One region of the Brevibacterium sp. MGP-B1 genome, then DNA from elsewhere that is predicted to be linked to it. Evidence: riboswitches for the same ligand, from Rfam matches in the RefSeq annotation. Region 1 holds a riboswitch; the other holds the start of a gene.

Region 1 (7,624 bases):
GGAGCGGTGACGCGTCCATGGGATACTGGGGGCATGCGTGCAGGTGAAGTCTCCGAGGTCAGTCAGGACTACCTCAAGGCCATCTGGTCGGCTCAGGAATGGGGCGGCGACCCGATGACGGCCACCGAACTTGCGAACCGATTCGGAACGACGAAGGCCAATGTCACCGAGGTGCTCAAGCGTCTTGACGAACTCGGTCTCATCACTCGAGTCCCATATAAGCCGCCGGTGCTCACCGAGCAGGGCAGGGTGATCGCCCTGTCGATGGTGCGCAGGCATCGGCTCATCGAGACCTTTCTTGTGAAGTCGCTCGGTTACGGCTGGGACGAGGTCCACGACGAAGCCGAGATCCTCGAGCATGCCGCCTCAGATCGGCTCATCGACCGCATCGACGCGTTCCTCGGCCACCCGACGTCCGACCCGCACGGCGATCCGATCCCGGGACCGGACGGGCGCGTGGATTCCCATACTCCTACCCTGCTCTCCGGGGCGGCTCCCGGTCGTTATCAGGTGCTGCGGGTCTCCGATGCCGATCCTGTTGTTCTCGGCAAGCTCGCCGAGGCGGGAGTGCTGCCCGATGTCGCGCTCGACGTCGTCGATCGCGCCGATGAAGCCGTGACCGTGGACATCGGAGGGAAGCGGGAGGCGATCGCCTCCGCCCTCGCCGCGGCCGTGTATCTGGACGCGGCCGCGGCAGGCTGAGGTTTCGCGAGTCGGAACTCGGCGAGGGCTGCGGTGTCGGGTCCCTCGGAAGAGTTGAATAGGCCTGACTGAACATCGCGAGCAAAGCATTCTCGCGTTGATGAAGTATTGCGGCAAAGCTGGATTCCCTGATTGTTTCCGTTGATAACATCTGTCGTATGGGAAAGAGTTTCGGTCTCGGGAAAGACCCCGACCTCGCCATCATTCGCTCCGCAGATGCCTCTGGCTCTGAACTCCAGCGGATCGCGGCGACTCGGCCGGACCTGCTCGCTGACATCGCTGCCCATCCGAATGCCTATCCGGACCTGCTCGACTGGCTTGCCGCCAATCCGGATCCGACCGTCCAGGAAGCGCTCGCGCGACGAGGCTGGACCTCAGGCTGGCAGCAGAAACCAGCACATCAGCCCGCCTACCACCATGGATCTGCTGTACCTGCGGGAGCCTCACCCTCGCCGCAGGCGGGGAGTCGCAGCAAACGGAAATGGCTGCTGGGAATCGGTGCAGGACTCGTCCTCGTCCTCGCGGTGACCGGCGGATTCTTCGGAGCGCAGTTCCTTTCCGGCTCCGACTTCGACAAAGCGCCCAGTCAGAAGGCGGCCGTCGATCTCGCCGATGTCGGCCGCAATGCGCAGCTGACCCGATTGCAGGCAGGCGATGACGCAGATGCTGATCAGCAGCTCGTCCGCGTCGTCGGACCTCGACAGTCGGTGATTATGGCTCTCCACGAGGAGACTCTGCAGCCGACGTGGATGGCGCCGGTTCCGCACACCGAGGTGAAGGCACCAGAAGCCGACGACGGCACCAGCAACGGAGAGGGGGCTGAGGACGATTCTGCAGATGATGACGCGAAGAGTTCCGGCCCGAAGCTTGAGGGCACTCCCGTGGACTGCCAGTGGTCGGCAGACTCTGTGACCTGCGGGGACCGCTCAATCAGGTTGAAAGACGGAGAAGTCACTCTCAGCCCGGGCGACGGCGCGAATGGTTCGAAGTCAGACGGTTCTTCAGGCGACTCGGAAGACGGCGACGACTCCGCCGAGGTGAAGGACCCGGCGACGGAGGCCGTGCCGATCACCGTCAACGACGACGGAAGCTTCAGAACACCGTATGGTGGCACGTATTCCGACGTCAGCGTCGATGCAGAGGCGACCGTGCGGATGGTCGGTGCCGGCGACGACGGGCCCTGGGTGGTTTCGGACGGTCAGACGGTCATCGCAGTCGATGCCGACTCGGTGCTGTGGAAGTCCGAGCTGAGCGAGTCAGCGGCGACAGCGTCCGGCCTCGGCGAGCCGCGGCTGCGACCGAACTGGACGGTTGCGGACGATGTGATCGTCATCGCTGACGATGCCGGTGTGCACGGTCTCGCCGTTGACTCGGGTCAGGAACTGTGGCGAGTCGATGTCGAACTCGACAGCTTCACTGTCTCCGGTGACCATCTGCTGGTCATGTCCGACGGCGTTCTCGAGGTCTTCGACTTCACCGATTCCAGCGACGTCGACACCGTCAAGGCCGACCCGGGCTACAACGGCGGTTCCGATGGCGACGCGATTGCGCAGTTCCCGGGTGCGGACGCGTTCAAGAACGCGAAGCTGTCGACGCCTCCGGGTTGCGTGGAATTCGGTCTCGCCTACGACGACTACTATCTTGGTGACGGCCCGCTGGATCCGAAACCCGAGCACGAGGTGGAATTCTCCGACGGTGAGGCCAGCGCCGATGATGGACATTATTCTGGTATCACTATGGAAGGGTTCACGACGTCTCGTATGGGGGACAAGGCCCTGACCGCTGTCGAGTTCAGCTGCAACGGCGGCGGCACGTATATCTACCCGTCGATCGGGATCTACGATGAGGATCTCAACCTGCTCGACTCCATCGAACTCTGGGATGACGTCGACGATCGCGGCAACGCGGCCGATATCTCCGGATATGTGCCCAAGCCGTACTTCAACTCGGTCAGCCCGATGGGGCAGTATCTGGGGATCGACGTCGGCGGCATCGGCGTCTACGGTGACGAGGGATGCACCGCATGCGAGAAGTCGGCGAGTGCCGATATCCTCTACCGCTGGGATGGCAAGTCCTTCGCCCATCAGGACACCGTCTATCACGTGCCATCCGGTGACGTTCGTACGCCGGCTGTGGAACAGGTGCAGACATTCGCCGAGGCGGTCGCCGCCGGAGACGACGCAGAAGCGGGACGTTCGGCGACCACCGAAATGATGTCATCACTCGATGACATCCTCGGTGACGGTCAGACGTCGAACCCGCCGACGGTCCGATCCGAGCACTTCCCCAAAGGAGTGAAGGTCGACACCTGCGAGCTCATTCAGCCGTATGACGATGCTGACTACGGTGGCGGAGAGTATTACTTCGCGAACGGCAAGTCGATGTCGTATCTGTCTTCTCAAGAAGAGATCCGGCCAGGTGACACTGTCTGCGGCGTGACTACGCCGCAGACAGGAAGCGGCGATCAGTATTACTTCTATCTGCTTCTCAGAGGGACCCCGGATGGCAGCGTCACGGTCTACGAGGCGGGTCGGCAATTCGGTTGAGCGACGTCGATGACCCTCTGCTTAGTTGTTGCTTCGCGGCCGCGGGAACTTCGGTTCGGCGCGCAGCAGCGTCAGGGCCGTGGCAGTTCGGGCGTCGAATCCGTCGGTGAGGAAGAGCTTCGGCCAGTCGCTCCACAGTTCTGATTCATACGGGGTGCCGGGTAGGTAAGTCTTGAACGTCGCCTGCCGGTGTCCCGGGTGTGATCGGAAAGCCGACTTCGGAATGGTGCGCAGGCTTTCGAAGAGTGTCTGGTAGAGAACCGGATTGAAGCCGTCGGTGCGTGCGGAATCGGCGGTGCGCACCCAATCGGGCCCGGCGATAGGAATGCCGCGGGCGATCGCCGAACTCATCTGAGCTTTGATGGCGGCGCGTTGCGGGTCTGGGGAGTGGTGCAGGAGGACCTTCGACCAATGCAGTGCCTCCGCTGGGTCGAAGCCCGGCCACTGTTCGGCGGCCCTGCCGCTTTTGTCGGAGTTGTTGTGGAAGTCGGCGGAGTCGTCGAAGTCTGCGGACATGGCAAACCGTCCTTCTCGGGCCCAGCGGCCCGGATCGAAGCTTGCCCGAGCGGTCGGCGCGGGCCCGTTCTTCCCCTGGGGCACCCGGTCGATGACGGGTTGCCGTGTGGCCGGCCAGGTACCGATGGCCACAGCTCGCGAACGTGATTTCAGTGTAGACGGAGGGTCTGACACGACCTTTGCGTTGGTGATCTCCGTGGCCGGCCGAGGAGGAATCTAGACGAGTCCTTCTTCATCGGCGTCGGCGGCCGATGACCAGAATCGAGGATCGTGGTCCTCGACGGTTTCCCCACAGTCGACACAGGTGCGGAATTCGATGGTTCCGTCGGAATTGAGTCGACCCGGTGTCAGGCTGCTGCTCTCTTCGCAGCCAGGACACCACCCATTGATGAAGCGTCTGATGTGAGTGCCGTGTTCATTGTCCATTCCGGCTGACCTCTCGACCGAATGCGCAGTGCGTGGACCTGCTGTTTTCAGTCTACGAGCGCCGGCAGTCGGCGAAGATGAACTTCCGGAGAAGATGATGGCGCCCCGGTCCGACGGGGAAACGTCGGACCGGGGCGCTGGAGACTCACCTGCGCGGCAGGTTCCACCTCGGCTGGGGCTGCTGCGGTTTCTGATGCTGATTCATGAAACCACGCTCGGCCTGCAGATGACCCTTGTCATGGCTCTTCGCTTTGGGATCGGTGGCCGGGATGGAGGCCTGCAGCTTTTCGGTCGCCGGTTTGGCGCCGACGATGGGCATCTCCCCGGTGATCAACGGTGTCTGCGGGGCCGCCTCGGTGATGGGGTTCTGTTTGGGTGCTTTGCTGTTTCGCATGGTCTTTCCCTTCTTCGCATTCTTCTGATCTGTTTCGGTGACCAGTTCGGTGAACAGTCCGGTCCACTGGTCGGGGGTGAGATCTTTGGGCAAGGTGTCTCCTCTGATGTCGTTGCGGTCCATGGTCGATTGCAGAGTGCGATGATCGGTGATGCTCATCTTCGAGAGGATTCCTTTCATTCCTCGCCCGCGACCGGTGAAGACCGAACGGACGAACTGTTGATATTCGGATCGAGCATTGTCTGGGATCGATCCGGTGGGACAGCGATCGATGGTGAGGATGCCGCCATCGACGCTGGGCTTCGGGGTGAACGCGTCGGCGGGGACGCGGGTGACGAGGCGGAAATCGAACCACGGGGTCCATTGCGCGGTCATCATGGTCGATCCGCCGATGCCGGCGCGTTTGCGGGCCACCTCCCATTGGGTGAGCAGGATCGCCCGCTGCCAGCGCCCGGAACGCAGCAGTTTGCGGAGGATGGGAGTGGTGAGGTGGAACGGCAGATTGCCGACGATGACCGGCCGGTCGAGCCGGGTGGTCAGGATGTCGGCGTGCCGGACCTCGGCCCGCGGGTACGTGTCTTCAAGGTGATCCAACCTCGTTTCGTCGAGTTCGACGAGTGTGAGTTTTCGACCGAGCCGGTAGAGCTCGGCAGTGACTGCCCCATCCCCGGGACCGATCTCCATGATCGGTCCGGAGGTGGAACGAGCCAGGCTCGCAATCGTGTCGATGATGGTAGGTGAGCGCAGAAAATTCTGGCCGAGTTCATGCCGCCCGCCGTGCTGTGACCGCGGGGCCGAGCGCGAGGCCGAGCGCGAACGGGACTGACTGCGTGTCGAACGGTGTCGTGACGTGTGGGGTCGCAATGGGATGTGCTCCAAAAGGAAGATGGAGGCACCCGAGGCAGCGCAATGAAGGTGAGTCTGATCGATTCGTATAGACCCGGTCGATCATGATGATCGAAGTGGTCAGTGAATCGGAAAGGGATCAGCCGATTGTCGCATCGCCCGGATGCCGATGGCTCTCCGGGAGGACAACGCGCTTGCAGAGCAGATCAGGGTGACCGTCGTCGGTCAGCCGATCGCAGAAGAATTCGTCAGGCGCGCTGTCAGGCGCTGCGGTGACGAATGTAGAAGCAAGGCGCAGTCATTGCGCTGCTGTTCAATGTTCCCATGCGGAACAAGATAGCACAGGGAGCTTTGCCGAGACCAGGGTCCGGACGAAAATCGCCCTGCCGACTTCGTGTGGAAGTCGGCAGGGCGGAGGTGCGGATCCGTTCGAAGCCATGTGTCGAACGGAGTCCGGCGAACGCGTGTGAGCGTCCGTGTCAGTGTGTCAGCCCATCATGGTGCGCAGGGCGATGACACCGACCGAACCGATGACCGCGGCGGCCGGAAGCGTGATGATCCACGCCAGTGCGATCGGCTTCATGAGCTTCCAGTTCGCCGAACGGTTGACCAGGCCGACGCCGATGATGGCGCCGATGAGGATGTGCGTCGACGACACCGGCAGACCGCTCACCGAGGCGGCCATGACGATTCCTGCGGCAGCGAGCTCGGCGGCGAATCCGGAGGCCGGGTGGATCTCGGTGAGGTTCGTGCCGACCGTTGCGATGACCTTGCGGCCGATGAACCAGAGACCGACGATGAGGGCGATGCCGCAGGTGAGCATGGCTGCGAACGGCACGGTCGCCTCGCCGCTGATGCTGTCGGTGCGGAGCACATCGAGGACGGCGGCGAAGGGGCCGACGGCGTTGGCGATGTCGTTCGAACCATGACTGAAGGCGAAGGCGGAGGCCGTGAAGACCTGCATCCAAGAGAACAGGATGTAGGTCGCCCGGGGAACCGTCTGCTTGCGCAGGGTCTTGGCGAAGACGAACACTGCCAGCCACACAGCCGCGCCGATCATCGCCATGATGAGCAGACCGCCGACTGTGGTCACGCTCATGTCGAGGTTCTTCAAGCCCTTGAACAGCAGCATCGCGGTGATGATGACCGCGCCGGCGGCGGCGATGAGGGGAACCCAGCGCTGCAGGGCCGAGTGCGTGCCGATCGATCCTCCTTCGGCGGGGGCATCCTCGGCGGCGGCGTCGATCTGCGCGTCGACGGATCCCTCGGCTGCGGAGACCGGGGCGAGCATATGCGGCTTCAGAGTGTGCGACAGCGACTTGCCGAGCACGTACTTCTTGATCAGCCCGTAGATGACGAACGCGGCGAGTCCGCCGAGGGCGGGAGACAGCACCCAGGAGATCGCGATCTGACCGACCTCGGACCACTGCACCATGGCGAATCCGCCGGTGCCGGTGACGAAACCGATCGTCAGTGACGCACCGATGATGCCGCCGATGATGGCATGCGTCGTCGACACCGGCCAGCCCATCCGCGTCGCCAGGAGGAGCCACACTGCCGCGCCGAGGAGGGCCGCCATCATGATGAACGCGAAGTCCATCGGGTCGATCGCCACCCCGCTGAGGTCGACGATTCCGCTCTTGATCGTATCGGTGACGTCACCGCCGGCCAGAAGCGCGCCGCTGACCTCGAAGACCGCGGCGATGAGCAGTGCCTGCTTCATCGTCAGGGTGCCGGCGCCGACGGAGGTGCCGAAGGCGTTGGCGACATCGTTGCCGCCGATGTTGAAGGCCATGAAAGCGCCGAAGATGACCGTGGTGATGAGCACCATGCGGGGTGCGTCCCGGCCCACGAAGTCAAGCGACCACAGGGTGAAGGCGATGAGGGTGATCGCCATCAGGCCGCCGAAGGCCAGATGCCAGAGGCGGTCGTTGCTGCGGCCGACGGCAGGTGGCGGAGTGTGGCGCTCCGGTGCCAGGACCTGGGTCATTCGTTCTCCTCGCGAGTTTCAGTCGATGTGGCAGTGGCTTTCTGCCTCCATGATTCGCAGGTCGGATGACCGCCAGGTTACGGAGAAGATGAATGCACGGTTAACTCCGATTCCGAGGCGCACGAAATGCTCATGCACACTCGGTAGTTTTCGCCTTCCGTTCACGCAATGTTCCAGGTCAGATGCTATTTGGGCGGGTCGTTG
Region 2 (7,624 bases), 620 kb from region 1:
ATCGGACGAAGGTGCCCTCGGGCGAGAGCGCCTGGGAGTCGACGAATTCGCCGGAGTCCTTGAGTCTATCGGCGAAGGCGTTCATGTACGCCATATGCGCGTCGACCTCGTCGGGACTCCACTGATCCATCGGGGTGTAGTTCATGAGGTCACTCGACATCCGATAGTGCTTGAGCATGAGGTACTTGGCCATGATGGTCTCCTTGTCTCGTGCCGCTCGCACTGGTTGTGCTCGCTGACATGTCTGGGACGCAGCCGGACTCGTGTTCTCGACATCGGCGGCGAAGATTTCTCGGATCGCTTCGGCGCCGATCGTCGAATACAGTCCCAGAATAGGCCGTTGTGTCCGTCCTGGAACATGCGTCACCGGATCCGAACACGAATCGGCCCAGGTCACGGCTCCGCGCTGAGAGGCTTGTCTTGTACGAAACACCGACAGCTTTTTCCACACGAGACCAGGAGCAGATCATGAAGGCACAGACACTTCTCAAGACCATCACCGTTGCCGGAGCTCTCGCCGCGACCCTGACGCTCTCGGCCTGCGATATGAACATCACCTTCGGCCCAGAAGGCCAGGGGCAGGAACAGGGCCAGGAGCAGGACGGCCAGCAGGCGCAGGCGCAGGAGACCGCGGACACCGAGACGACCGCCGAAGAACCGGCATCGGATTCGGGCTCCACCTCGGATTCCGCCGGTTCGGGTTCGACCGGCACCACCGACAACGGCACGACGGACAACGGCACCACCGGCAGCGGCGGATCCACGGATTCGTCCAGCGCCTCCTCGGCGAGTGGCTCCTCCACCTCGACCGGATCGTCGTCCTCGAGCGACTCCACCTCGAGCGGATCATCGTCGTCGAGCGGCACGACCGACAACGGCTACCAGGGCCCGCGGATCGGCGAAGACGGAGTCGAACTCGACGCCGACGGCAACGGCAAGATCCCCGCCGACGTTCTCGAGGCGGACATCAAGAACGCCTACGCCAAGCAGGGCACCACGGTCGACACCGTCGACTGCTACTCCGACCTGCGGATCCTCTCCCACAGAGGCTCGCAGAACTGCACCGTCACCGCTGCCGGCAAGAACCACTACGGCACTGTGAAGATCACCTCGGCGTCGCAGTCCGGCATCGGCTACAGCCTCGAGTTCCCGAACATCTGAGCCGACGGTGTCCGGCCGCCTCATCGGCGCGACCGCCCCGATCCGCTCCCCTCGAGCAGCCGCGATTCGCCTGACGAATTCCGCGCATCCCCACCCGCACTCCCCTGGCCCGCCCCGGCCCGGGGAGTGCGGTCATTCGTGTCGTGGAACAAGTCGGCTTCCAGTGGTGTTGTCGATGATGTGGGCCGCGGAACAGGTCGGGCCCCAACCGATTCGTCAGTCGGACTGATTCGCCCACCGATGAGGAGCAGAGCATGACCAGACGCGTCCAGTACACCGCCAACGGAGACATCGATCAGCTTCACCTCGCCGAGGTGGTCGTCCCCGAGGTCGGCGAAGGCCAGGTCCTCGTCACCGTCCTCTATGCCGGGCTCAATCCCCTGGATTGGAAGATGCTCCAAGGCGGTCGCTTCGGTTCCGTCGAAACTGCCTCCGGCAACGGCGTCGACTTCTCCGGCGTCGTCGCCTCGGTCGGCGAGGGGGTTACGGACTTCGCGCCCGGAGACCTCGTCTACGGCGGGCTGCCGAAGCAGGCGCAGACCGAACAGCTGCTCATCACCGATCCTGCCGACAGGCTCGACAGGATCCCGCGCGGACTCGGCGTCGACACCGCCGGTGGCCTCTACGTCGCCGGGCGCACCGCCGTCGCCGGAATCCGCGCCTTGGGTCTGAGCGAAGGCGACACTCTCTTCGTCTCCGGGGCCTCCGGCGGCGTCGGCATCATCGTCGCCCAGCTCGCCCGCAATCTCGGGGCGAGGGTCATCGGCAGCGCCAGCCAGGGCAATCATGCCCTCTTGGAAAGTCTCGGGATCGAACCCGTCACCTATGGTGAGGGCCTGTGGGGCCGGGTCAGTGAGCTCGCCCCGAACGGGATCCAGGCCGCGTATTCGACGCAGGGCGAGGACGAGATCACGGGCATGATCGACCTCGGCATCCCAACTGGACGCATCGTCTCGATCGGCGCTGGCCCCACGGTCGACGAGAAGTACGGGGTGAGCATCGACGGCGAAGCCAAGGCCCACCGTGATGACATGGTCTGGCTGGGCCAGGCCATCGCCTACGGCCATATCCACGTCCCGATCGCCCGGGTCTTCGACGCCGAAGAGGTCCACGACGCCTACCGGCATCTGCTCACCGCCCACCCGGCGGGCAAGGTGCTGCTGCGCTTCCCCGCGAAGCCGCTGACCGACGATCAGCGAGCCCATCTGACCTGAGACGCCGCCCCAGGTTCTGCGGCAGCTCAATTCCCACAACAGACAGTTATCACGACAGACAGCATTTCCACAACACAAAGAAAAGGAGCACCATCATGGCTATCATCGATAAGAAGGTCGCATTCCTCCTCACCCGCGGCGTCGAGCAGATCGAACTCACCAGTCCCCGCACCGCTCTCGACGAGGCCGGAGCGACGACCGTCATCGTCTCCCCGTCCGAGGGAACGCTGCAGGCGATGGAAGGCGATTGGGAGCATGCCGAGACCTTCGACGTCGACGTTCCCGTCGCCGAGGCCTCGGTCGATGACTTCGACGCCCTCGTCCTGCCCGGCGGCACCCTCAACGCCGATGCCCTGCGTCTGAATGAGGACGCCGTCAACCTCGTCAAGGCGTTCTTCGCCGCCGACAAACCGGTCGCCGCGATCTGCCATGCCCCGTGGATCCTCGCCGAGGCGGGAGTGGCGAAGGGACGGAAGCTGACGTCGTTCATCTCGACGAAGACCGATCTCATCAACGCCGGAGCCGACTGGGCCGACACCGAGGTGGTCGTCGACGGCAACCTCATCACCTCCCGCAACCCCGGCGACCTCGACGCCTTCAACAAGGCGATCGCTGACAAGCTGAGCTGAGCTGGAACGATGCCTCTTTCGCCGAGGCGGAACCACCTCGGCGACGAACTCCCCGGAACGATCGTTCCGGGGAGTTCGTCTGTTCGTCACCTGGGGTCTTGACAGCCGCGCTTATGATCTACTCATGCCAGCTTCCCCGTTCGTCAAGGCGACGACTCCTGCCCTCGCGGCACTGCTCATCGGGTTCCTTCTCATTCTCTGCTCCACACCGCCTCCGGCACATGCCGCCTATGCGACCTCGGGCGCGATCGGGACGATGCACAGATCGCTCGGCGGGAATTCCGGCAAGCTCGGCCCAGCGGTCGGCCCGCAGCGGTGCACGCTGATCCACCAGGGCTGCTATCAGTCGTTCAAACACGGCAGCATCCATTGGACGAAGGCCACCGGTGCCCATGCGATCCTGGGTGCGATCCGCACTGCGTGGAAGAAGTCCGGGTGGGAACGCGGTCCGCTCGGCTATCCGACGAGCAATGAGTACCGGTCCGGGTCCGAGACTCGGCAGAAGTTCCAGAACGGCATGATCGTGTGGACGGCGAAGTCCGGAACGAAGGTGACGCTGACGAAGGCGCCGTCGTCGTTCACGATCAAAGGGTCGGGGTTCGGCCATGGGGTCGGGATGAGCCAGTACGGAGCGCGCGGAATGGCGGCGGCCGGAAAGTCGTCGACGCAGATCCTGCAGCACTACTACACCGGGGCCAAGGTCACGACGATGTCGAAGGACGCCGACGCCAGTCTCAGGGTGCAGCTGCTGACCGGGAAGAAGTCCGTGACGGTCACCCCGCGGTCCGGGCGCCTGCGGGTCAAGGTCGGGGCGAAGACCATCGAATCGGGCTCGAAGGTCACGATCGAACGGACATCGTCCGGTTCGGTCAAGGCGACCGTCGGGTCGAAGAGCTATTCGGGATCGAAGCTCACCCTCGAATGGCAGGGCACCCGATATTGGAAGAGTTCGTCGGCGACGACGGTGTCGGTCAGCGGTGCCCAGAACGGGGCGACCGGCACCTACCGACACGGACGGCTCGAGATCGGTCAGCTGAAGAGCTCGCTCAACGTCATCAACGTGCTGGGTCTCAACAAGGAGTATCTGCCGGGCATCGCCGAGATGCCGGCGTCGTGGCAGTCCGAAGCCCTGCGCAGTCAGGCCATCGCCTCCCGCACCTATGCGTACCGCAATCTCGGTGCGGTGAAGCCGGCCTGCGGGTGCAACGTCTATGACGAGGTGGCCTCGCAGCGTTTCCTCGGGTGGACTCATGAGAATGCAGGCGATTCCGGTCCGTGGCGCAAGGCCGTGGCCGCGACACAGACCACGAGCGGGTCGACGGTGAAGTCGGCGCGCCTCATCACCTACAAGGGCGGGCTCATCGATGCTGTCTACTCGTCGTCGGCGGGGTCGAAGACGCATTCGGCTGCCGAGGTGTGGGGGTCGGCCGTGCCGTACCTGGTCTCGGTCGATGACTCTCCGTCGAAGTATGCCTCTGCGCAGAACCCGAACGCCTCGTGGTCGGTGACGGCTAAGCAGGCCGACATGGCACGGGCGTTCGGGCTGGCAGACGTCCGGTCTGTGACGGTGGCGAAGACCGGCTCAGGTCTGGTGAAGACGGTGAAAGCCACCTCGGTGAAGGGGAAGTCCGCGAGCCTCACCGGCGATCAGCTGCGGACGAAGCTGAAGCTCAAGTCCGCGTCATTCAGCGTGGCCTGAGGGAAACTCGCCTCCAGGATCACACTCCGGCAGGGGTGAGCAGTCCCCTGTTGACGAGTTCGGCTTCCTTCTCGCGCACGATCGGGATGACGGTCTTGCCGAACGCTTCGAGTTCCTCCTGGAAGTGGAGGAAGCCGGTGAGGATGAGGTCGACGCCGATCTTCTTGTATTCGATGATGCGGTCGGCGACCTGTTCGGGAGTGCCGATGAGCTGGGTGCGGAAGCCGTCGTTGTACTGGACGAGGTCTTCGAAGCTCGAATCCGCCCACATGCCCTTCTTATCGTGAGTCGAGGCTCCGGCCTGCTGGACGGACTTGCGGAATCCTTCGACGGCGCCTTCATCGGCTTTGGCGATGATCTCACGCAGCTGTTCGCGGGCTTCGGCCTCGGTGTCGCGGACGATGGCGAACCCGTTGAGCCCGAAACGGACCTTCCGATTGTGCGCTCGGGCCACCTCGGTGACGTCGTCGTACTGTTCGCGGAAGCCGTCGAAGTCCTTGCCGTTGGAGAAATACCAGTCGGCGTGCTTGCCGCCGTTGATGCGGGCGGCCGAGGAGTTTCCGCCTTGGAAGATCTCCGGGTGGGGGCGGCCCTCGACCGGGTAGGGGCCGGGGCGGAGGGTGAAGTCGTCGACGGTGTAGAAATTGCCGCGGTACTCGACGTTCTCCTCGGTGAAGAGCTTGCGGACGACATCCATGAACTCGGCGGACCGGCGGTAGCGTTCGCCGTGTTCGAGCCACGGCAGGCCGAGGCGGGTGTATTCGTCCTTGAACCAGCCGGAGACCACGTTGATGGCGGCCCGGCCCTTCGTGAACTGGTCGGCGGTGAGGATGAACTTCGCGAGCACGGCCGGTTCCCAGATGCCCGGGTGGATGGCGGCGATGACCTTGAGCTTCTCGGTGGCCAGGGCGAGCGCGAGTGACGTGGAGGTCGATTCGTGCTGCTGGGCCGCGCCGTAGCTGGAGAGGTAGCGGACCTGGCTGAGCGCGTATTCGTAGCCGACTGCCTCGGCGGTCTGGGCGAGCCTGACGTTGTAGTCGTAGCCCCAGTCGGTGCGCTGTTCGATGTTCGACACGACCAGGCCGCCGGAGACGTTGGGCACCCAGTAGGCGAATTTCAGGTCTTCGGGTTCGCCGGTAGAGATCGGGTTGGCGTGGAGGTTCGTCATTGTGTGTCCCTTCCCATCGAAACTGGCATGAGCACCGTGTCCGCGGGTCGTGCGCTGCGCGATCTGTCCGCGCCGGACCGGTTGCTGCGACGTCATCGGGCCAGTTCCCTTCAGTCGCTCGTGATGTGTGCAGGTGTGCAATATCTTGTGTGCAGGTGTGCCGTGCCAGACTACTGAGACGCAGACCACATACGGCGGGCAGACTTCGCGGGCTGACGCATGCCGTCACAATGACGCACTTCGCCATGAACCGTCATGCGATTTGCGTTCCCACGGCGGTCGTCCGCTGCAACTCGCTCCGCATCCCTCACCTTTGGCGGCACACCACCTCGTTGCACCGGTGCGTTGAGCCAGGACCGACGAGGGATGCGAAAGCGCCGGTAGGAGATGACACGGCCGGTGGTGGATGCCGCGACCGACCGGCGCGGGACCCGCAGCCGGTGAATCGACGAAGTCCCGGCCCGCAGAAACTGCGAGACCGGGACTTCCGTGGCGGAGGATAGGGGATTCGAACCCCTGAGGGCGTTAACCCAACCCGCGTTCCAGGCGAGCGCCATAGGCCACTAGGCGAATCCTCCGCGAATCAGCTTATCCGAGTCATGACGACAATGCGAAATCGCGGTGGCCGAGTGTGAAGCATCCCACTTCCCGCAGGTGAACAGGCAGCATCGACCCCGACCGCGAACACGCGACCTCGTCACCCGACGGCACGCGGATCAATCGGCGACGGCTCGGAGATGCCGTTCTGCCGACGGCTGCGCCCCGTCCTCCCGTCTGCGCTCGATGCTGCCGTCATTGATCCAGCCGTGCAGCGTCTCCAAGCGGGACCGCGTCACCGTGTCCACCGGCTGATAGGCCGAGAGCGTCAGCCGCTGGTTCTCCTGCGCGATGAGCGTCGTCATCGTCAGCTTGAGCGTGCCCACATACGGGTTCTCAATAGTCTTGCCCCGACCGACAGATCGACCGACCGATCCCGAATCCCACAGGCGGCAGAATTCCGGATTCCTGCGCAGCCGCGTCAGCAGCGGCGACCACTCGGGATCGTCGATCGACTCCGCGTACGAGGCACGCAGCTTCGCCACGACCTGCGCCCGGTGACCGTCGTCGGAGTGGAAGGTCCGCGCCCATTCCGGACTCTCGAAGGACTGGATCGCGCAGTTCCGGTCGGCTGGGGCGAGTGCTTCGAGGTCGGAGGCGAGATACCGTTCGACGGAGTTGAAGGCGAGGATCGTATACCGCGGGTCAGTGACCATCGCCGGCAGCGGCAGCAGTTCGTCGAGCAAGGTGCGCATCTGCTCTCCCACCGCCGAGTCCCCCGGGTTCGCGACCCGATCCGGATATCCGCCCAGCAGGAAGAGATGGGCACGCTCCTCACGGTCGAGCAGGAGCGCCTCGGCGATGGATTCGAGGACCGACTCCGAGGGGTGGACCTCGCGCCCCTGCTCTAGCCAGGTGTACCAACTGGTGCCGATGTTCGCGAGCACAGCGACCTCTTCGCGCCGCAGTCCCGGCACCCTCCGCCGGGTGCCCGACGCAAGACCGACCTCGCAGGGTCGCACCCGGTTGCGTCGCGAACGCAGGAATCGTCCGAGCTCTTCGGTTCTCACTTGTGCCATGCCTCCATTGTCCGTCCGACGCTCACGCCGTTCCACCCCGTCACCGCACTCAGCCTGGTGGTGCGACCAACACCATCAGCACGCCCTCCCACTTCCCCGCGGCCCATCGCAGACTGGACCCATGAGAGATTCCCACA

The links. Region 1 has a riboswitch for S-adenosylmethionine ahead of AC3CD9_RS18240 (hypothetical protein). Riboswitches for the same ligand answer to the same signal wherever they lie in the genome.
Region 2: linked by a shared signal. The riboswitch ahead of sfnG (dimethylsulfone monooxygenase SfnG) and the one ahead of AC3CD9_RS18240 (hypothetical protein) in region 1 are both predicted to bind S-adenosylmethionine.

What each region holds. Positions count from the first base shown of each region.
Region 1 is NZ_CM173407.1:4,013,502-4,021,125, forward strand. Features, by position in the region: gene AC3CD9_RS18230 (metal-dependent transcriptional regulator) at 34-702, shown strand; gene AC3CD9_RS18235 (variant leucine-rich repeat-containing protein) at 861-3,248, shown strand; gene AC3CD9_RS18240 (hypothetical protein) at 3,270-3,764, opposite strand; SAM riboswitch class IV at 3,797-3,907, opposite strand; gene AC3CD9_RS18245 (hypothetical protein) at 3,981-4,190, opposite strand; partial or broken gene erm (23S ribosomal RNA methyltransferase Erm) at 4,636-5,331, opposite strand; gene AC3CD9_RS18255 (inorganic phosphate transporter) at 5,918-7,420, opposite strand.
Region 2 is NZ_CM173407.1:249,607-257,230, reverse strand. Features, by position in the region: gene AC3CD9_RS01115 (YciI family protein) at 1-193, opposite strand, end outside; gene AC3CD9_RS01110 (hypothetical protein) at 469-1,161, shown strand; gene AC3CD9_RS01105 (NADP-dependent oxidoreductase) at 1,416-2,375, shown strand; gene AC3CD9_RS01100 (type 1 glutamine amidotransferase domain-containing protein) at 2,471-3,004, shown strand; gene AC3CD9_RS01095 (SpoIID/LytB domain-containing protein) at 3,129-4,703, shown strand; gene sfnG (dimethylsulfone monooxygenase SfnG) at 4,723-5,871, opposite strand; SAM riboswitch class I at 5,882-6,001, opposite strand; tRNA gene AC3CD9_RS01085 (tRNA-Ser) at 6,362-6,449, opposite strand; gene AC3CD9_RS01080 (helix-turn-helix transcriptional regulator) at 6,588-7,487, opposite strand; gene AC3CD9_RS01075 (MFS transporter) at 7,609-7,624, shown strand, end outside.